4 regions of the Glutamicibacter sp. 2E12 genome follow, and region 4 is predicted to be linked to each of the others. Evidence: predicted binding sites of a transcription regulator. Region 4 holds the regulator's gene; each other region holds the start of a gene.
The links. The regulator LexA, encoded in region 4, represses DNA repair genes until DNA is damaged. The targets are predictions, from matches to a motif close to TCGAACANNTGTTCGA.
Positions count from the first base shown of each region.

Region 1: the regulator LexA is predicted to act here: its motif matches at 1,863-1,878, upstream of ACP3TE_RS17285 (DUF222 domain-containing protein).
Region 2: the regulator LexA is predicted to act here: its motif matches at 1,603-1,618, upstream of ACP3TE_RS07950 (HNH endonuclease signature motif containing protein).
Region 3: the regulator LexA is predicted to act here: its motif matches at 3,192-3,207, upstream of uvrA (excinuclease ABC subunit UvrA).

Region 1 is NZ_CP188297.1:3,638,981-3,644,155, reverse strand. It holds gene ACP3TE_RS17285 (DUF222 domain-containing protein) at 201-1,799, opposite strand; gene ACP3TE_RS17280 (lipoate--protein ligase family protein) at 1,971-3,026, shown strand; gene pepN (aminopeptidase N) at 3,201-5,175, opposite strand, start outside.
Region 2 is NZ_CP188297.1:1,696,099-1,701,273, reverse strand. It holds gene catA (catechol 1,2-dioxygenase) at 1-18, shown strand, start outside; gene ACP3TE_RS07965 (hypothetical protein) at 136-288, shown strand; gene ACP3TE_RS07960 (DUF1801 domain-containing protein) at 442-783, opposite strand; gene ACP3TE_RS07955 (hypothetical protein) at 1,037-1,537, shown strand; gene ACP3TE_RS07950 (HNH endonuclease signature motif containing protein) at 1,682-3,241, shown strand; gene ACP3TE_RS07945 (LuxR C-terminal-related transcriptional regulator) at 3,500-5,175, opposite strand, start outside.
Region 3 is NZ_CP188297.1:3,224,538-3,229,712, reverse strand. It holds gene ACP3TE_RS15160 (HAD hydrolase-like protein) at 1-209, opposite strand, end outside; gene uvrA (excinuclease ABC subunit UvrA) at 296-3,166, opposite strand; gene ACP3TE_RS15150 (nuclear transport factor 2 family protein) at 3,949-4,350, shown strand; gene ACP3TE_RS15145 (hypothetical protein) at 4,458-4,856, opposite strand; gene ACP3TE_RS15140 (GNAT family N-acetyltransferase) at 5,064-5,175, shown strand, end outside.
Region 4 is NZ_CP188297.1:369,784-374,958, reverse strand. It holds gene ACP3TE_RS01720 (ATP-dependent DNA helicase) at 1-428, shown strand, start outside; gene ACP3TE_RS01715 (glycoside hydrolase family 76 protein) at 534-1,613, shown strand; gene lexA (transcriptional repressor LexA) at 1,670-2,389, opposite strand; gene ACP3TE_RS01705 (LysM peptidoglycan-binding domain-containing protein) at 2,648-3,001, shown strand; gene ACP3TE_RS01700 (histidinol-phosphate transaminase) at 3,083-4,189, shown strand; gene hisB (imidazoleglycerol-phosphate dehydratase HisB) at 4,212-4,832, shown strand; gene hisH (imidazole glycerol phosphate synthase subunit HisH) at 4,833-5,175, shown strand, end outside.

The DNA of each region.
Region 1 (5,175 bases), 600 kb from region 4:
GCTTTTCGGTGCTATAGCCGTCGGGGTTTCCAGTGGCGGCTTAATAAGGATTCGCTGACTCGTCGAAGCCGACGTCTTGGCCGCACTGCTCCGAGCAACTGGCTCCATCGCCGTTGCGTGAATGGTGTTATTGGTGGTGTGGAGGTGCTGGTGACTGAAAAATTCTGTCACCCAAAAACCGGTCAATCGGGATAGCGTCCTCAGCCTGTTTCCTTCTGGCCGTCATCTGGCGGCGATTCAGGACCGGGATCCTCGTCTGGAATGTCGACGCGAGGCTTGAGCCCAAGTACCCTGCGTACTTCTGCCGTGAGTCGAATATGCGGCAAAGGAATGACCTTAGGGCGCTCTGGGCAATGATCATTTACATGATCGAATTGGTCCACACGCTTGACGCTTTCCGGAATAACGAGTGCGCTCAGCCCGTGTGGAGTCACCCACATCTTGGATCCGTCAGGACGCGGAACGACTTTCCAACCCAATGCATGCTTGAACATTTGATGCTGCTTGCACAGCAGATGCGTATTGTCCCTGGTCGTATGCCCTCCGTGAGCCCAGCCATTTATATGGTCAATCTCGGAGCGGTCAGCTGGACGGCGACAGCCGGGGAAGCAGCAATGCTCATCGCGGTGCCGTAACAGATCCTTGAGACTCTGCGAAGGCCGGTAGCGCCTGCGCTCGACATCTATCGCGGCGCCAGTCCATGGATCGGTCAGCACGCGCTGGAACGAAGGCGCATCCTTTGCCAACACCAATGCGACCCCCAGTGGGATGGGGCCGTAGCCTTCCAGGTCAGCCACGGTCCTTGTAGGATCCGCCAGCATTTCCACCGCGGGAATCGTGATGGATACCCGTGGCTTGAGGGGCGTGCCTTCCCGGTCCGGCCAGCCGTTGAGGATGATGTCTGCAAAGGCGTCCGCTTCTATTTGCTCCCGGGTGCGGGGATCCTGCGGATCGTTATGCCGATCAGCTAGCCACTTCACGGAGTTCTTGATGGAGTGAATCACTGCGGCACTGTTGTAGTACTTGAGGGTGGACATGCCATTTTCGTTATCCCATAGCGTGAGCTTGCGATTCTTTTCAGACTTCTTGTGCCTTTGTTCGGCGGCCTCCGGGCACATCCTGTCATGGAACCGGCGTGCGCGTTGGTATATCGCGTCATCAGACGCAGTCTTCGCCATGGGCAACAGCACGCGTTGCATCTGCATGATTTGTTCGGGGAGCAAGTCCTGCGAATACTTCACGATGTCATGCGCTGCCTTGGGCGTGATCTCTCCTGCAGCCAGAGCCGTGAGGGTTTCCTTGCAGGCGTAGCGAAGACCCTTGGCATAGAACATCCGCTTGCCTACCATGCGAGGGGTCTCACGCAGCGCGACAGCCGCTTCTGCGATGAAGTTGGAGTTGATGACCTGGTCACTTCCGCGGTCAACGCCATAGTATTGAGCACTTTTCCGAGCCTCGCGTTCCTCCTCCTCGGTAGTGGTCCCCGCGGTGGCGATCATATCGGCAAATGATTCACTGACTTGTTCTACTGAATCGGCCAGCAGCACAGATGTCATTGCATCGAGGGTGCTCTGAATGCGTTGGATCTTCTTCAGCCGTTCGAGGGCGTCGTCGGGGCCATTGAGCGGGCCCGCGTCGTAGAGCTCATCTGCCAATTGCTTCAGCGGACCATGGAACAGGTGATGTTCGAGATGGTCGCTGAATAACGAATCCTTGTGGGATTCTGTGCGAGTGCCAGCTGGGGGCAACGGTAGACGATGTTCATCATCGTCGTCATGGATGAAATCGGGTATAGCCATAGTTAATCATCCTGCCGGCAACAGACAGTTTGGCCCGGAAAACCGCGGAATGTGGAAGTATTCTCGAATATTTATTCGATTGTTATCCGGCGTCGAATGTTGCCACTGCGAACCACCGAATCCGGGGGCGCGTGGATTCGACTAGTGGGCAGCCGGGGATAGAATGAAACCATGAAGTATCATGGTGAATACAAGGTAGTCGGTGGCAAATTAGTCGTTGTAGATCTGGATACTTCCGATGGCGTGATCACCGAAGTGTCATTGAATGGCGACTTCTTCCTGGAACCAGATGATGCACTGGATGACTTGAATGATGCGCTACGCGGTTTGCCAGCGAACGCCAGCCACAGCACCATACGCAATGCGGTAACCGACAATCTGCGTGAAGGCGCAGTGATGTTCGGTTTTGACGAAGACGCCATCGCGCGCGTCGTCCGCCGCGCGCTGGGACACGCCACCAAGTGGGAAGACCACGAGTGGGAAGTCCTGGGCCCGGAGATCATTCCAATCACCGAGCAAGTGGCGCTGGATGAGGTGCTGACCCGGCAAATCGCCAAGGGGACCCGCAAGCCGACCATCCGCTTCTGGGACTGGAGCGAAGGCGCCGTCGTGATCGGCTCCTTCCAGTCGCTGAAGAACGAAGTGGACATGGAGCAAGCCGAAAAGCACGGCATCCAGGTGGTTCGCCGCATTTCCGGAGGCGGCGCGATGTTCATGGAAGCTGGCAACTGCATTACCTACTCGCTCTACGCTCCTGAATCCCTGGTGGATGGCATGAGTTTTGCCGATTCCTACCCGTACCTGGACGCCTGGGTGATGGAAGCGCTGGAAAGCATCGGCCTGGAAGCGTACTACAAGCCGCTGAACGACATCGCGACCCCTGCCGGCAAGATCGGCGGCGCAGCGCAAAAGCGCCTGGCCAACGGTGCGATGCTGCACCACGTCACGATGAGCTACGACATCGACGCGGAGAAGATGACCCAGGTGCTGCGCATTGGCCGGGAGAAGATCTCCGACAAGGGGATCACCTCAGCGGTCAAGCGTGTGGATCCGCTGAAGTCGCAGACAAAGCTGGATCGCATGGAGATCATCGACGTCATGATGGACACCTTCGCCAAGCGCACCGGGGCCAAGCCGGCACAGCTGGATGCCGAATCCCGTCTGGCGGCGAAGGAATTGGCCGCGACCAAATTCGCTACCGCGCAATGGACCGCGCGGGTTCCGTAGGGAGCCAAGATCCAAGGGCCTGTTCTCGATCAAGTTCGAGGCCAGACCCTTGTTTTGCTTAAAGTCATGGTGCTGTGGCCCTGCCATCTCCGCTGCGCCGGCAGCGTGTAGCGGCACGGAAAAGCCGGCCCGCTGCGTGGATAAGCAGCGGGCCGGCCTTCGGAGGGCCAGCGGCTAGCGGCTGGTGCGGCTGTAGGCCTGGGCCTTCAGCGAGCGTTCCAGTTCTGCGCGTTCCTCAAGCAGGATGCGCTTGAGGGCGGCCGGTGCGCTCTCATGGCGTTCCAGCCAGCTGGTCGCGGTAGCCAGTGCATGGTTCTGCTCGATGGCGCCCTGGAGATCCTGGTGCCCTGGATACAGCCCCTCGATCACGCGCGTGGCGAATTCCATGCCCATGGTCTCGAAGACCGGCAGGATCGCGGCCCAGTAGCGTTCCTCGAACGGTGCCAGCAGGGCGGAGGAACCCATGGTGAAGCCCAGTGCGGTGGCCGAGAGTGCATCGTTGGACAGCTCTCCGTGTTCATCGCGCGCCATCAGCACGGTGTCGAAAGCGGTGTCCTTGGCCTGCGGATCCGGGCGCGCCGCCAGCGCGGTGCGAACCGAATTCTGCGCCACGCTGGTGGGGTTGGCCTTGGCCGCTTCGTGCATGGATGCCTCGGCGGCCTCGTCGAGCCGGCCGGAGGCGGCCAGCGCGATGTAGGAACCCCACAGCAGCTGCTCATCGACGGTGACCTGGTAGGCATTGGGCTGCTCGCCCAGGAAGGCGTCGAGCACCTCCGGAGCCACACCGGCACGGGCCAGGCGAACCAAGGTGCGCGCGGTGGTGGTCTGCTGGTCTCCGCCGGCCTCGAACCGGGTGAGCCACCCGGTGAGGGTTGCGGCGGCCTTCTGGCGCAGCTCCGCGCGCAGCTCGGGGGCAACGTACTTGGAAATCGAGGTGGCCAGCTGGTCGGTAAGCACCCCGAAGACGCCCGCGTCGGTGACGGCGTGCGCGTGATCGAGGATCGCCTGCACGTAGCTTTGCGCATCCAAGGTAGCCGATCGCACCGCATCCCACAGCGACGCCCAGCAGGTGGCGCGGGGCAGCGAGTCGGCCAGGCCCGAGAGGTGGCCGAGCAAGGTGGCACGCGAAACCGGGTCGAATTCGATCAGCGCATAGGTCTCATCGCCGTCGTTGGGCAGCAGCAGATCCGGGATCCGGCGTCCGACCAGGAAGTCCAGGGCCGCCGATTCGCCGGAGAGCTCCACGTCCACCGAGTCGGTGCGCACCAGCTGGCTCCCGTCCAGCTGGTAGGCGCCGACCGAAAGCACATGCGGGCGGGCGATCTTCTGCCCGGTGACCGGATCGGTGCCCGACTGGATCAGCGATGCCGCGGTGATGGTGCCGCCGGCATCGGTGGTGTACTCGACGTGCAGCTTCGGCACGCCGCTGGTCTTCAGCCAGGCATCCGCCCACTGGCCCATATCGCGGCCGCTGGCCGCTTCGAGCGCTTCGAGGAAGTCATCCAGCGAGGTATTGCCGTAGGCGTGCTTGCGGAAGTAGGCGCGCGCGGCGTCGCGGAAGGCCTCGGCGCCGACAAAGGCGGCCAGCTGCTTGAGCACGCTGGCGCCCTTGGCATAGGTGATGCCATCGAAATTCTGGTCCGCGGCCAGCAGGTCCGGGATGTCGGCCACGATGGGGTGGGTGGTGGGCATCTGGTCGGCCACGTAGGCCCAGGCCTTGCGGCGCGCCGCGAAGGTGGTCCACGCGGTGGTGAAATCGCTGGCTTCGTCGTTGGCCAGGGTGCCGATGTAGTCGGCGAAGGATTCCTTGAGCCACAGGTCATCCCACCACTTCATGGTGACCAGGTCGCCGAACCACATGTGCGCCATTTCGTGCATCAGGGTGTTGCCGCGTTGCTCGTACTGGCCTTCGGTGGCATGCGAGGTGAAGACGTAGCGTTCGGTGAAGGTAACCAGGCCCGGGTTTTCCATGGCGCCGAGGTTGTACTCCGGCACGAACGCCGAGTCGTACTTGCCCCACGGGTAGGGGTAGTCGAACAGCTGGTGGTAGTAGTCCAGGCCCTGGCTGGTCAGCTTGATGATCTCGTCGCCGTCGAAGTGCCCGGCCAGCGAGGCACGGCAGGTGGCGGCCATCTCGATGCTCAGCTCT
Region 2 (5,175 bases), 1.3 Mb from region 4:
CTCGACCCTGTGAAGTAAGCCCCAGCGCGCCTCAACACGGCGGGGGTCCCGGCAGCATTGGCCGGACCCCCGCCGTTGCCGTACCCGGAACCTCGACGAACGGGCGAACACCCGCCAATCCAATGGGAGCGCAGCATGAATGCTTCAACACTGAACGATCCAGCCGGGAAGTTCCAACCCCAATCCATCGCGCACCGAGCTGCCGATGCCAGCGAACCCCAGAACCACTGGGCCTGGACCGGATGGATGCCAGAAGAGGAGCACGGCACCTCGATGCTTGCCGCCTAGGCTTTTGCCCTCAGTACTACCGACGCGAAGCGGAAGGTCCCGACAGCAATGACGCTGCCGGGACCTTCGGCGCACTTGAGGACGGACTCCAGGCAATGCGGCTGCCTGCAGCGGGCGCACTGTTCATCTTGCGGCCAGCTAGCTTGCTCGGGATCAGCCCGCGGCCTTCTTCACCAGGTCCCGGATCCTGTCTTCCGTTGCAGAATCCAGCGAGGTGATAGTCCATGCAACTGGATGCATGTGGGAGCCTTCCTCGTAGGCAGGATTCACGACTTCTCCAAAACCGAAAGCTACGAAGTCCTTGTCAGGCTTGATGTAGCAGACGTCTTTGCCATCCCGGACGTAGAACGGAAGTCCCCAGCGGACGATCGGCTCCAGCGATGGTGCGCTCTGCATGATTATGGCGTGAAGCCGTTCGGCAATCTCGCGATAGGGTGCTGGAGCTGTGCTGAGCTTGGCCAGAACTGCGGCGTCGCCTTTTTTGGTGAAGATCATCCCTAGTCTCCTTCTAACGGTTGGCGCCTCATTGCGGCGCTGGGTGGTATCGCTCGCGCGATCGCTTTGGGCTCCCGATCGGCACATAATGCACCTTACCGACTAAGGGCATCTGATTCACGGATTCTTGCACTGGAATACAGGCAGCTGGCCTCAGGACAGCTTGATCGTGCAAGGAAGTAGCATGGACGCCCAACTCATACGCGTATTGGTTATCCCACCGAGTTGACTAGTGCACTGTTAGGCTACTGACATGCGTAAACTTCTAGCCATCTCCGGGTTCGCCATGATCGTGGCTTACGCGGCTTACGGCTCACTGCTCATGAACAATTGGGCCGTGACCGCAGCAAGTGGACTCTCCCTCGATGAAACCATTTCCGAGATGGCCTCAATGGACCAGAATTACGACTCGCTTGGAGGGTGGGTCTTCGCAGCCACTGGAACCGCCCTCGCCATTTCTTGGCTCGTTCCGGTAGTTTCCGCCGGACGCAAGCTGCCCGCCTGGGCGGCTATCGGAGCTTGGAGCCTGATCATTGCCTTAGGCGCACCGGCTTATTTCTTCGCTTCCTTCGCCAATATGAACTCGGTGGGCGACACCTTTGCCGATTGGAACGCCGATGCCGCCGCGGATCTAGCCGCACCCCTGTACATGGCCAGCGTCCTCGCCTTTGCCATACTCGCAGCCATGGCAGCCTTTGGCATCCGAACTGCCTTCACCCGCCCGCCGCGCCCCCTGCATCCAACTAGCAACTAGCACGGCACCCATTACTGCCTTCCCTGATCTAGCGATTTTCGCGCCGGAATCACGCTTAATCGCATTCGTATAAACTTTCTAGAACTTATCCACAATTGGTTTCGAACCAGAAGATACTGTCGATAATCTGCGCGAACGTTAACTATGACTATTCCCGCATATCTAGACGATCACGACGATGAACATCGCCTTCCACTGCGCCCGCCGGGCACCCGCATGGAGTCGCACAGAGCGTCAGCGCTCGACGCCCATCGCGAGCACCAGTTGTTCTTCGGACCCATCAAGCAGGTTGCCGACGAACTATTCAATGCGGGCCCCGTGGATGGGCCCGGAGACGCATTGGAACGCCTGAAGAAACTCCAACGCCTGATGAGCAGCGCTGAAGCCGCTATCTGCGTTTTACTGGCAGACGGAGTCGAGCAGGTCAGCGCGTCCTTCAATGACCTGATTGCCACCGAGCATGCCCACACCCCAGACGAGGAAGCCGAAGCCAGCAAGAGTGCCGAATACTATGGCATAGACCGTGGCAGCGAGCAGGTCATCAACTCCAATTTCGTAGCTGAGTCAGCTGTCGCATTGCGCGAATCCGTCCGTAAAGCCAGCAAGCGGATGTTCCATGCCAAGGGCTTGCGCCACGCCTGCAAAGCCACCCTTGCCGCGCTCGCTGCAGGTGAGATTACCGTTAAGGCCGCCCACGACATCGTCAAATACTCGCAAGACCTTTCCCCGGAGCAGGTCGGCCGCATGGAGGAAAATTTGCTGCCTCTGGCAAGAACAGCCTGCGACGAGACCGTCTACCAGCGGGCCCGTCGCTTTCACGACCGGATGAATCCCAATTCGGCAGAGAACCGGCAGAAGAACGCATTCGCAGCCCGTAATCTCAAGGTGTGGAATGAGGAGAATGGCATGGCTACCTTGCAGCTGCATCACCGCGCTGATGTCATCCATTCGATTCGCAACTCGATAAAGCAGGCAGCCGCCCAGATCACTGATTCCAAGGATCTGCGCACGCAAACGCAGGTTGAAGCCGATGTGCTTGCGGACGTGTATCTGCATGGCTGGCCCGGAATGGAAGGCATGCCGCTGAAGCCACGGGTTGCCATCACGATCCCAGCCATTGAAATGCTCGCGAATCCCGCTCGCGCCCTCGCTGATTTGGAAGGTTACGGGCCGATCCCAATCGGCGTAGCGTTGGAAATCGCCGCGGATGCTCCGTCGTTCCAGCGCGTTCTGACCGACCCGTGGACGGGAGCCGCAATTGATGTGGAGCCCAAGAAATATCGGCCTTCCCAGGGGTTGCGCGATTTGCTGCGTTACCGCGACCAGCATTGCGGTTTCCCTGGTTGCCGCCGCCTGCCCGATCGTTCGGAAATTGATCACATCGAAGCGTATGGACAGGGCGGCCACACTACCCGGCAGAACACTCATCTCTTGTGCAAGCAGCATCAGATGTACAAGCACGCGCTTGGCTGGAAGGTCTTCGCTTGCCCGGATGGCTCCAAGACGTGGGTATCTCCGCACGGGCTGCGGTCAATCACGGTTCCCGAGAGCGTGGACAACGTGGAGAAATTTGATCATGTCAACGATCGTTGTCCTCAACGTCCCCAGGAGGCTGCGGCCTGCGAGGTGCAATTGACCCCCGAAGTGCGGCGAGTACTGGGGCTCGGCCAAGATGAGGGCCTGCCCGGAACCGAAACCAGCTAGAGCCAGTACCTGATTTGGATTTCGAGCGATAAATTTTTTCAGTCACTAGCACCACCACACCACCCATACTTCGCAGGAGCAACGGCTTTGAGTCTGGTTGCAATGCTGGACGCGGCCTGAATCAAGAATCCCGGCCGCGTTCGATTCAAGCGATTCGTGCTGAATGAAAAAAATCTACAGTCACAGCGCGTAGGTCAACTCGAACTCCGCATGGTTCTGCTGCCCTCGGGAATGAAAATTTTTTTCAGTCGGAAGGCACTATCCTTCAAGGTCGAAACGCGCCAGCGCAGCAAGCTCAGTACGGTTTGAGACCGCCAGCTTCGTGTAGATCTTGGTCAGGTGGTATTGCACTGTCTTGGTTCCTATATACAGCTCTTCAGCGACACGTCGATTGCTTGCACCTTCGCAAACCAGCTTGGCCACGGCTTGTTCCTGCGCCGTCAGCGTCGACCAGTCAGCACTCTCCCTGCGCAGCATCCCGGTTCCGCTTGCCTGGAGCTCACGAGTGCAGCGGTCGATGTACACGGATGCATCGAAGTGCGTGAAAATCGCCAGCGCGCGGGTCAACGGCGCAACGCATTCGGCTCGCTTGCCGGCTCGGCGCAGGCATTGCCCGTAGTAGAAATCAATTTTTGCCCGGTGGTAGACCGACCCGATGCCTTCCAAACGGCGGATGGCATCTTCAAAGGCCAAACGGGCTGCGTCGATATCACCGCGGGCTGCCAGCAAGGTGCCTTGCACGCTCAGGAATCGAGCGGCTCCGCTCTGGTGGCCTGAAGCGAGAGCACTCTCCAGCAACGGCTGTACGAATTTTTCTGCTTCATCCAGGCGTTCGCAACGGATTAGCGCCATGGCGTATGTATCCTGCCAGGTCCAGAAACCTGCTTGGTCGATGCCCTGCGTACGGTCCAGCCGAAGCAATGGTTCCAGCGCCCGCACAACCTCTTCATGGTTTGCCTGCGCCCGGGCAATCTCGGCCCGCGCCATCCGGTAAGGCATCTCCATAATGGCATAGCTGCCGGTGCGTGCCCACGACTTGCGTAGGTGCAGATCCGCCTGCTCCCAATTGCCGCGCAATGCGTGAATCTGCACCGCGGTCAGCTGGATCAGCGGACGCAGGATCTGGATTTCAGAACGCTCCTGCAGGAACTGCGCGGATCGAACCGTCTCCAGCGCTTGGTCCCAGTCGCCCATGAGGAATTCAGCGCGCGCCGACCAGGCTTTGGCCCACAGCGAGATGCGCAGGGAACCATCGCTGAAGTCCGTGGAGCTGGCTGCGGAGAGCTCGTGCCGGGCCAGCTCCACGCGATCGGTCGCGAGGTAGACCCAGCCCAGTGACATTTCCGCGCGCTGGCGCTGTGCTCCCGCCGGAAGGGTGGCCAGCAGGTCCATCAAGACCTGTTCCCCCTCATCAGCCCGGCCCATCATTGCCAGGCCGAGCCCTTGGATGGCTGCGTTCTCAATGGCCAGCGGGCTGCCCACCTGGGCAAGGCGCAGCGATTGCTCAGCCCAGTCAATGATCTTCTGCCCCTTCAAACGGCACAGCGAGTCGAGGACTTGGCGTTGGGCGATCGCGGCCATCACATCGTTGTCCTGATGCTGGACCGCGTTCTGCCAGGCACTGGACAGCCAGCGCTGCGCGGTGTTGGCGCGGCCTTGCAGGATCGAGATGTATCCGGAAAGCACGTCCCGTTCCGGACTGCTTTCCAAGCTCGAAAGCTGATGCGCGAAGGTTTGCGCCCGCGGCAGCTCGCCGGCGGCGACAATCGCATCCACTGCGTTGAGCAGCAGGGAGTCGCGGCGCATCGGTTCCGGGGACAAGTGCATGGCCCTGAAGTACGCGGTAGCGGCCGAAGACCACTCGCCCCGCTTGCCTTGGGACCGCGCGTAGTCTTGCAGTTCCATCGACAAGCGGCCATCGGGCAGGATGCTCG
Region 3 (5,175 bases), 1.0 Mb from region 4:
GCGATGATGGAGTCGATGTTCTCGTCGGTGACGCCGTCAAGCGTACGCAGCCCGATTTGGAGGGGCGGGCCTACCAGCGCTTCAACTCGTGCTTCGCCCGGATCGGCCAAACCATGGGAGGTGACCGCGTGGCGGATACCCGAAGTTATGGCACCGGCAGGGTCCACGAGGGTCCCATCCAGATCGAAGAGCACACTTGTTACCGACATATTCACCTAGCCATCTTCCCATGAAGCGGACGCGGGTTAGCAATCCATAACTGAAATCGCATATGTCGAACATTCTCCGCCAGGCATTACAGGATCTCGGAGAGGAACTTCCCGGTGTGCGATTCGCTCACCTTGGCCACCTTTTCCGGGGTGCCAGCAGCCAGGATCGTGCCGCCGCCTGAGCCGCCTTCCGGGCCGAGGTCGATGACCCAGTCAGCCGACTTGATGACATCCAGGTTGTGCTCGATGGTCAACACGGTGTTGCCCTTGTCGACCAATCCCTGCAGCACCTTGAGCAGCTTGCGGATATCTTCGAAGTGCAGACCGGTGGTCGGCTCGTCCAGGACGTAGATGGAGCGGCCATTGGAACGCTTCTGCAGTTCCGCAGCCAGCTTCACGCGCTGGGCCTCGCCACCGGAGAGGGTGGTTGCCGGCTGACCCAGGCGCACGTAGCCCAACCCCACGTCCACCAGCGTGCGCAGGTGGCGGGCGATCGGGGTGAAGGCACTGAAGAACTCGGCGCCTTCGGCAATCGGCATATCCAGCACATCGGCAATGTTCTTGCCCTTGTACAGCACCTGCAGGGTTTCGCGGTTGTAGCGGGCACCCTGGCAGACCTCGCAGGGCACGTAGACGTCCGGCAGGAAGTTCATCTCGATCTTCAGCGTGCCGTCACCCGAGCAGGATTCGCAGCGTCCGCCCTTGACGTTGAAGGAGAAACGGCCCGGCTGGTAGCCGCGCAGCTTCGCCTCATTGGTCTCCGCAAACAGCTTGCGGATGTGGTCGAACACGCCGGTATAGGTCGCAGGGTTCGAACGCGGGGTCCGGCCGATCGGCGACTGGTCAACGTGGACCACCTTGTCCAGGTGCTCCAGGCCCTGCACGCGGGTGTGGCGGCCGGGCACCTGCTTGGCGCCGTTGAGCTTGTTGGCCAGCACCTTGTACAGGATGTCATTGACCAGGGTGGACTTGCCCGAGCCGGACACGCCGGTCACAGCGGTCAGCACGCCCAGCGGGAACTCCACCGACACATTCTGCAGGTTGTTCTCGTTGGCACCGACCACCTTGAGCTTGCGCTCCTTGTCGATCTTGCGGCGCTTGGACGGGATGTCGATCTGCTTGCGGCCCGAAAGGTAGTCTCCGGTCAGCGACTTGGTGTTCTGCTTCAGGCCCTCCAGGGATCCGGAGTGCACCACTTCGCCGCCGTGCTCGCCGGCGCCCGGGCCGATGTCCACGATCCAGTCGGCTTCGGCAATGGTGTCTTCGTCGTGCTCCACCACGATCAGGGTGTTGCCCAGCGATCGCAGGTGCAGCAGGGTGTCGATCAGGCGGCGGTTATCGCGCTGGTGCAGGCCGATGGAAGGCTCGTCCAGAACGTAGAGCACGCCGACCAGGCCCGAACCAATCTGCGTAGCCAGGCGAATGCGCTGCGCCTCGCCGCCGGACAGGGTGCCAGCAGCGCGTTCCAGGGTCAGGTACTCCAGTCCGACGTCCAGCAGGAACTTCATGCGCGCGTCGATTTCCTTGAGCACCTGCGCGGCGATCTGCGCCTCGCGTGCGGTGAGCACGATCGTGGAGAGGAATTCCGCGGCGCTGCGCAGGTCCATGGCGGCAACTTCAGCGATGGAACGCCCGCCCACCAAGACCGAGAGCGATGCCGGGTTCAGGCGCGCGCCGCCGCAGGTAGGGCACGGGATCTGGCGCATGTACTGCTCGTAGCGGTCGCGGGCGTGATCCGATTCGGTTTCCTGGTGCTTGCGGTGCACGTAGGAGATGACGCCCTCGAAGCCGGTGGAGTACTTGCGCTCGCGGCCGAAGCGGTTCTTGTACTGCACGACTACCTTGTGGTCCTTGCCATTCAGGATCGCTTCGCGGGCGGCAGCCGGCAGCTCCTGCCACTGGGTGTCCATGGTGAAGCCCAGCTCATGGCCCAGGCCTTCGATCAAGCGGTTCCAGTATTCGGTGGTTGCCTTGCCTAGCGACCATGGGGCGATCGCTCCCTCGGCCAAGGTGACCTCGCCGTCCGGAACGATCAGGTGCTCATCGACCTCCAGCTTGGTGCCGATGCCGGAACAGGCCGAACAAGCACCGAACGGGTTGTTGAAGGAGAAAGTGCGCGGCTCGATCTCATCGATGGCCAGCGGATGCTCATTGGGGCAGGCCAGGTTCTCGGAGAACGCGCGCACGCGCTGGGGATCATCCTCGTCCAGGTCCACGAAGTCGGCCAGCACGCGTCCTTCGGCGATGCCCAGGGCCGTTTCGATGGAGTCAGTCAAGCGCTGGCGGGCATCTTCCTTGATGGCCAGGCGGTCGACGACCACCTCAATGGTGTGCTTGACCTGCTTGGCCAGCTTCGGCGGATCGTTCAGCTGGATGGTGGTGCCGTCAACGCGGGCACGGGCGAAGCCCTTGGAAGAGAGCTCCGCGAACAGGTCGACGAATTCGCCCTTGCGCGAACGCACTACCGGGGCGAGGATCTGGAAGCGGGTTTTCTCCGGTAGCTCCATCAGCTGGTCGACGATCTGCTGCGGAGTCTGCTTGGAGATCGGTTCGTGGCAGATCGGGCAATGCGGACGGCCCACGCGTGCCCACAACAGACGCATGTAGTCGTACACTTCGGTAATCGTGCCCACGGTGGAACGCGGGTTGCGGCTGGTCGACTTCTGGTCGATGGACACCGCTGGCGACAGTCCCTCGATGAAATCCACATCGGGCTTGTCCACCTGGCCGAGGAACATGCGGGCGTAGGCAGAGAGCGATTCGACGTAGCGGCGCTGGCCTTCGGCAAAGATGGTGTCGAAGGCCAAGGAGGACTTGCCCGAGCCGGACAGGCCGGTAAAGACAATCATTGCGTCACGCGGGAGATCAATGTCCACGTTTTTCAGGTTATGCTCGCGTGCACCCTTGACGACCAGGCGAGTCAGATCAGTTCTTTTACTCTGCGATGAAATAGCCACGAGGCAATACTAATCGAAAACTACTTCGAATACGTGTACGAATGGACGCAACTCACAGTTAATTCTCCAAACCCCTGATCCGGCGCACGGCGAGCGCTATGCGTGCTCGTCCACCCACCCGGAATGTCGACCGGTGAGCCAGCGTCCCCATGAATCCAGATCGGACCACGACCTCCCTATGGAGGTACCGGTTGCCCTTGGATTCCCGCTTGTGCCTGTCACGTGTGCGTCCCCTCCCCAAGTTCGCAGCTATCTCGTAGATGCCAATGAGCGGCGAGCGCATGCTCTGTGTTGCACGAGCGGGAAAACGGATAAAATTCGACGTTCGGTTCACGCCGCCAACCAGGGGCACCGCAACCGCTGATCCGCAATGCAACAACATAGCGAACCTGGCCAAATGTTCCGCGCAATGGCATCGTCCGCGGTGCATGTCATCCGACAGCAATTGTTTTCTGTGCAAGCATTCGACATCATGAGGCAGCGCCACACCGTTCCGTTTCGCGCCCCCCTCACCGGTCACTACACGGACGGGGCATACGGAACGGCCGGTGTTCCTGTAAATCCATGAAACTTCTGCGATGCGAGTCAGCACGTGGCGCGATCCTATTTGTGACCGGCTTTCGGGACACTTTGAGAAAAGTGAGCACTAAGCAACACTGAACGAACCTACAACGTGAATCTGCTCGACCGATAGTAGCGTTGCAATACTTATGGATGCAGGGTTACTCGCACAGCCCGAACAACCTGCAGTCACCAATCATCTACGTCAACAGGAAATCAACATGCAAACTACCGAAGCCGCGCAACGCTGGGCGACAACATGGGCCAACGCTTGGCCACTCAAGGACGTGAATGCAATTGTCCAGTTGCAAGCTGATGACGGCGACCACTGGGCCTCGATGTTCAGACGATTACGTGGGCCTAACGGGCTGCGCACTTATCTAGAGGAATGCTTCGCGGAGGAAACCCAACCGGCAGAAACATGGTTCAGCGAACCAATCGTCAACGGAAGTTCAGCTTCCGTCGAGTACTGGGTCGTGATGTTCATCAAGGACCAGCCAATGACCGTCTCGGGATGCACTGTGCTTTCATTCGACGATTCAGGCTTAGTAACAACAGCGCGAGACTACTCACACGTCAAAGACGGGCACCACTTGCGACCTGAGCTTCCATTCAGCGCCTGACATCACACTCTGTCCCGTTCAAGGTTCCGTTCACGGGCGGCACAGCACTAAGGAGCAAAGACATGAGGCGTTGTCAGCTTTGAACACTCACACCAGCCGTCGATACGTTAGCTGAACCTCTTGAGCTTCCACTGCCGTCCGTGATTACTCGGCATGCAGAGATAAGACCGTCGAAAAATGGAGCTTTCACGAACCACCAGCGGTTCCGAGCTGAGGACAAAAGACGCTACATCGTCAATCGTTTCTTCCGCGAATTCAATGACCTCGTCCAACCCTTCAGGAATCGTTTGGTATCCGATATATCGCTCATCGTAGACGAGTTCCGGTGACTCGCTTCCCAACACTAGAGTGAAGACGCCAAGTCTAGGGCCCTGAAGATCTAAGTGGATAGAGTGTTTACGATCGTAGGCTCGACCACTGATATCCTCCGGTAAGGTCATGATGACCTCCTCAACCCGAGCCCTCAGCAGGGCGAGGTAATTCAGAACCTTTGGGTCATCTCTCATGGATCGAACACTATATCCCTCTCGTTTGAAATGCGTTCAAGTGTCTGAGCAATACAGGAACGATCGCATCCGTTCCCGGAGGAGGTCCCGGAACGGTCGGTTCAGAGTGCGCGATCTCGGCATGCCCCAGGGCCGAGAGGACAAATAGAAGCGCTTATTCTTGGGGATACTCTCCCTCAACATCCGAAGCTCCGATAGGTTTGTGGCATGAATAACCTTTCGATTCGCAAAGCCACCCTTGATGATGTTCAGGCTATCCGGTCTATCGGGATTCTTACATGGCCAGCAACATACCTTGGTTTCACGAGCCCGGATTTCG
Region 4 (5,175 bases):
AAGCCAGCATGAAGTCGCTGGTCGAACAGTTCAGCAGCGAACGCGACACCTGCCTGTTTGGAACCATGACCTTGTGGCAGGGCGTGGACGTGCCAGGCGATTCTTGCCGGCTGGTCATCATCGACAAGATTCCTTTCCCGCGCCCGGATGATCCTATCTCCAAGGCCCGTTCCGAGGACGTGGCCAAGCATGGCGGAAATGGCTTCATGCAGGTTGCCGCCACCCATGCGGCGATTCGCCTGGCCCAGGGTGCTGGGCGCTTGATTCGTTCGGTCGGGGATAAGGGCGTTGTGGCGATCCTTGATTCGCGCATGGCCACGGCGCGGTACGGCAGCTTCTTGAAAGCTACCCTGCCGCCGATGTGGCCGACTGTCGATAAGAAGGTCATCACTGGTGTTCTCAAGCGATTGAACCCGGGCGGGAAATAGCCGCGGCCAGAATATGAACTTGAGCTGTCCTTCGGGACAGCTCAAGTTCTTTAACCGGTACCAGCATGATGCTTCCGGATGCACTAAGGTCTGTGACAAGAACTGATGAAGCTCGAATCGGAAGGCACCATGGAGTCCATGCAGGAATTGGCGCACCAAGCCGCGATCGACACCCACCAGCGGTTCGGGCATCGCCTCATGGGGTTGCCCGGAACGTGGATTGGACAGAGCTACAGCAGAGCGCATCGGTTGCGCGACGGAAGCATGCTCAGCAATCTCAATGGTTTCGCGCACCCGCTTGCGGAGTGGAACTATTGGTGGCAGGCGCACTATCTGGATGCCATCATCGATGAGGGCCGATCGTACTGGGACGAAGGCAACGAACACCGGGCGCGCGAAGCGCTTGCCCGGGCCAACGGCCTATTGCGCGGCATTCGAATTCGAAACTTCGGGATCTTGCCCAACTACTTCTTCGACGACATGGCTTGGCTTGCCCTGGCCAGCGGCCGCCTGTCAGAGTTCACGCAGCTGGTGACGGGACACAGGAGCCGTCCTGCCGAGGCGGCAGTTCGGACGCTGGGACGGCAGCTCCATGCCGGCATGGATGGGGTGCTGGACGGCGGCCTGTACTGGTCCAGAAAGCGGGATTTCAAGAACACGCCAGCCAACGCGCCGGCGGCACTGTTCTTTGCCCGTACCGGGGAGAAAGAGACCGCGCGAGAGCTTCTCCAGTGGCTGGAAAAGAATCTGTTCAGCGTGGAGCGAGGACTGTATCTGGACGGACTTCGGTTGACCACGCAGGGACACGCCGTGGAACCAGCGGTCTACACCTATAACCAGGGCCTGGTGCTCGGGGCATTGCTTGAGCTTGGCGAGCCTGCTGATCTGGCTCACGCTCAAGTACTGATCGATGCCACCACGAAATCGCTGTCAACTGCTGCCGGGGTCCTCTCGTTCAACAGCGGGGGAGACGGCAACCTGTTCGCGGGGATACTCTGCCGATATCTGGCCCTCGCCGGTAATGATGTCCGCTTGGAAGCCCGGAGCCGGGAGCAGGCCAGGAGGCTGATCATGGCAACGGCGCGCCATCTGGCTGACCAGGAGCCACGCCGGCTTTCGGCGGCAATCCAACGCTGGATGATCTTCTCGGCGGCCGCTCAATTCGAGTTGAACGCCGGCCAATAGCGGGTTAAACGAGAATTGCGCTGGTGCCAAGCACCAGCGCAATGACCGTACGTATTCTAGAGCGAGCGCATCACCGAGACGACGCGTCCCATGATCGTTGCGGCATCACCCAAAATTGGTTCGTAGCGCGAGTTCTGCGGAAGCAGCCAGGTGTGCCCGTCACGCTGCCGGAAAGTCTTTACCGTGGCTTCTTCATCGAGCAGGGCAGCTACGATGTCGCCGTTGTCCGCCGTCTGCTGGCGGCGGACAACTACCCAGTCGCCATCGCAAATCGCAGCGTCAACCATTGAATCGCCGGAAACCTTGAGCATGAACAGTTCGCCGTGGCCTACGAGCTGACGAGGCAACGAGAAAACATCTTCGACGGACTGTTCGGCAAGGATCGGACCGCCGGCAGCGATACGGCCAACCAGGGGAACCATGGTGGTGTCAGCGGAAGTGCTCAATTCAATGATCTTGGCGTCTTCGCTGGCATCTGGCTCGACCGGCTTCGAAACTTCGGCCTTCTCGGCGTCTTCGGCCAGCTGCAGAGGCAGCAGGATTTCCATTGCGCGCGGACGGCGTGGATCTCGACGGATATAACCGAGCTTTTCCAGCTGGCTCAGCTGGTGGGTGACGCTCGAAAGGCTCTTGAGCCCCACTGCGTCACCAATCTCACGCATCGATGGTGGATAACCGTTCTTGCCGATTGACCGCTGGATCGTCTCCAGGATCTTCTTTTGGCGAATCGTCAGCGAACGTGCATTCGATCGGGGAGTGCGTTGTGAAGCTGACATGAGATTTTGCCTTCCCTAGCAATCATTCGAAAGTTCGTAAGTCCAAACTGTCGGCGCTAGATGGTGAGATGTTTTCATTGCTCGTCTACTTCGAAATCTTAGTAGATAAGCGAGCTTCTTTCAAAGATTTGTTCGAAAACTTCTGGACAAGTTCCGCAAACCTCTGTTAGAACAGATATACGAGGTTCGAACAAGTTTTCGAACCTACGCTTTCGAATACAAATTCGCATCACTTGAATTTCTTGAGGAGACAAAGTCATGGCAACCGTCGCACTTGACTCAAATCAGACCCAGGCACCACTGAAGATCCGCATCAACCGTCGCGGATGGGCCGTGCTTGTGGGTATGCCCATTTTCGCACTCACCATCGCCGCAGCTTTCTTCATCTCCATGTTTGCCTCTGACGCGCATGCCGCAGCCGATACTCCTGTTGGAGTCGGAACCGTTGATGTCACCGTTATTCCAGGGGATACGCTGTGGAGCCTGGCCCGGGATTACGCCACCGGTTACGACGTGACCTCGGCAGTGGGCCACATCGCCGAACTCAATGCCCTGACCGGCAGCGAAATCCAGGTCGGCGAAACCCTCTCGATTCCGGTCCTTGCCGGCTAGCTTCCCCAGCCTGCTTCGAGTTTGTTACCTGTGGCCGTAGCGGATTCACCGGCAGGCGCGCTGCGCACGTAGACTTGATGCGTGAATGACCGCAGTGAACTTTTGAGTCAGCTGCCCTTGCGTGAGAATCTCCGCGGGCTATCCCCTTATGGCGCACCACAAATTGACGTGCCCATCCAGCTGAACGTCAACGAGAACACCCATCCGTTGCCACCGACAGTCGTCGATGCCATTGCACAAGAGGTGGCCAAGGCGGCGGCAACGTTGAACCGGTATCCGGACCGCGAGTTCACCGAGCTTCGCGAACTCCTAGCCGATTACCTCGGCCACTCGCTCACAAAGGACAATATCTGGGCCGCTAACGGTTCCAATGAAATCCTGCAGCAAATCCTGCAAGCCTTTGGCGGCCCCGGCCGTGCCGTGATGAGCTTCGGCCCTACCTACTCCATGTACCCGCTGCTTGCCAGTGGTACTGACACGAAATATATCGCCGGTGAACGCGCCGCAGATTTCACGTTGTCCGCCGATTCCGCAGCCGCACAGGTTCGCGAGCACAAGCCGAACATCGTTTTCCTCTGCTCTCCGAATAACCCCACCGGCACGGCCCTTGGCCTGGACGTCATCACCGCGGTATATGAAGCCATGAGCGAGCATAACGGCATAGTGATCGTGGATGAGGCGTACGCCGAGTTCTCCTTGGCCAGCACCACCTCGGCGCTGAGCCTGCTCGAAGGCCGCCAGCGGCTGATTGTCTCGCGCACCATGTCCAAGGCTTTCGGCCTGGCCGGTGCGCGCGTAGGCTACCTGGCCGCTGCGCCAGAAGTCACCGATGCCATCCGCTTGGTGCGACTGCCATACCACCTGTCGGCAGTGACCCAGGCAACCGCCATCGCGGCCTTGAAGAACATCGAGTTGCTGTTGGCCCAGGTCGAGGACATCAAGTCCCAGCGGGACCGCATCGTCGCGCGCCTGAAGGAACTTGGCCTCAAGCCATCGGTCTCCGACTCCAACTTCGTCTTCTTCGGTGGCGTCGAAGACCCCCGCAAGATTTGGGAAGGCCTGTTGGAAGCCGGCATCATCATCCGCGACAATGGAATCCCGGGAACCTTGCGTGTTACGGCAGGAACCGAATCGGAAACCACAGCCTTCTTGGAACGACTTGCCGAACTGCTCGGCTCGCAGAAGTAATCAAAGACAAGCGAAGGAAGACATGTCTGCCGAATTGATTGGCGCACGTCGCGCCCGCATGGAACGCGTGACCAGCGAATCGTCCGTATTCGTTGAACTGGACCTCGATGGCACCGGTGTCTCTGAGATCAGCACCTCGGTGCCGTTCTACGACCACATGCTGACTGCGCTATCCAAGCATTCGCTCATCGATCTCACCGTGCGTGCAACCGGCGATACCCACATCGACGTTCACCACACCGTCGAGGACACCGCGATCACCATTGGCGAAGTACTGCGCGTGGCACTGGGCAACAAGGCCGGCATCCGCCGCTTCGGCACCTCCTACGCTCCACTGGACGAAGCCCTGTCCCGTTCGGTAGTCGATGTGTCGGGCCGGCCATACCTCGTGCACTCCGGCGAGCCTGCGGGCCAGGAATACCACCTGATCGGTGGTCACTTCACCGGTTCGATGACCCGTCACGTCTTCGAAGCCATCACTTTCCACGCACAGATCTGTGCTCACATCGAGGTGCTCTCGGGTCGCGACCCGCACCACATCGTTGAAGCGCAGTTCAAGTCCTTCGCGCGCGCATTGCGCGAAGCGGTAGAGCGCGATGAGCGCATGGGCGACAAGATCCCATCCACGAAGGGTGCACTGTAAGTGGAAAAGAAAACAGTAGTTGTCCTGGATTATGGTTCCGGCAACGTCCGCTCCGCTGTGCGCGCTTTGGAAGCCGCCGGCGCCGAAGTGGAACTGACCGCAGATCCGAAGAAGATCGTGGCCGCCGACGGCCTGGTAGTCCCCGGTGTTGGCGCCTACGCCTCGGTCATGGAGCAGCTGGCCAAAACCGGTTCCCTGCGCTGGATCGGTCGCCGCATTGCCGGGGGCCTGCCGGTTTTGGGTATCTGCGTGGGACACCAGGTCTTCTTTGAAGAAGGCGTGGAACACGGTGTGAAAACCGAAGGCATTGGCGAATGGCCGGGCAAGGTTGAACGCCTGCAGT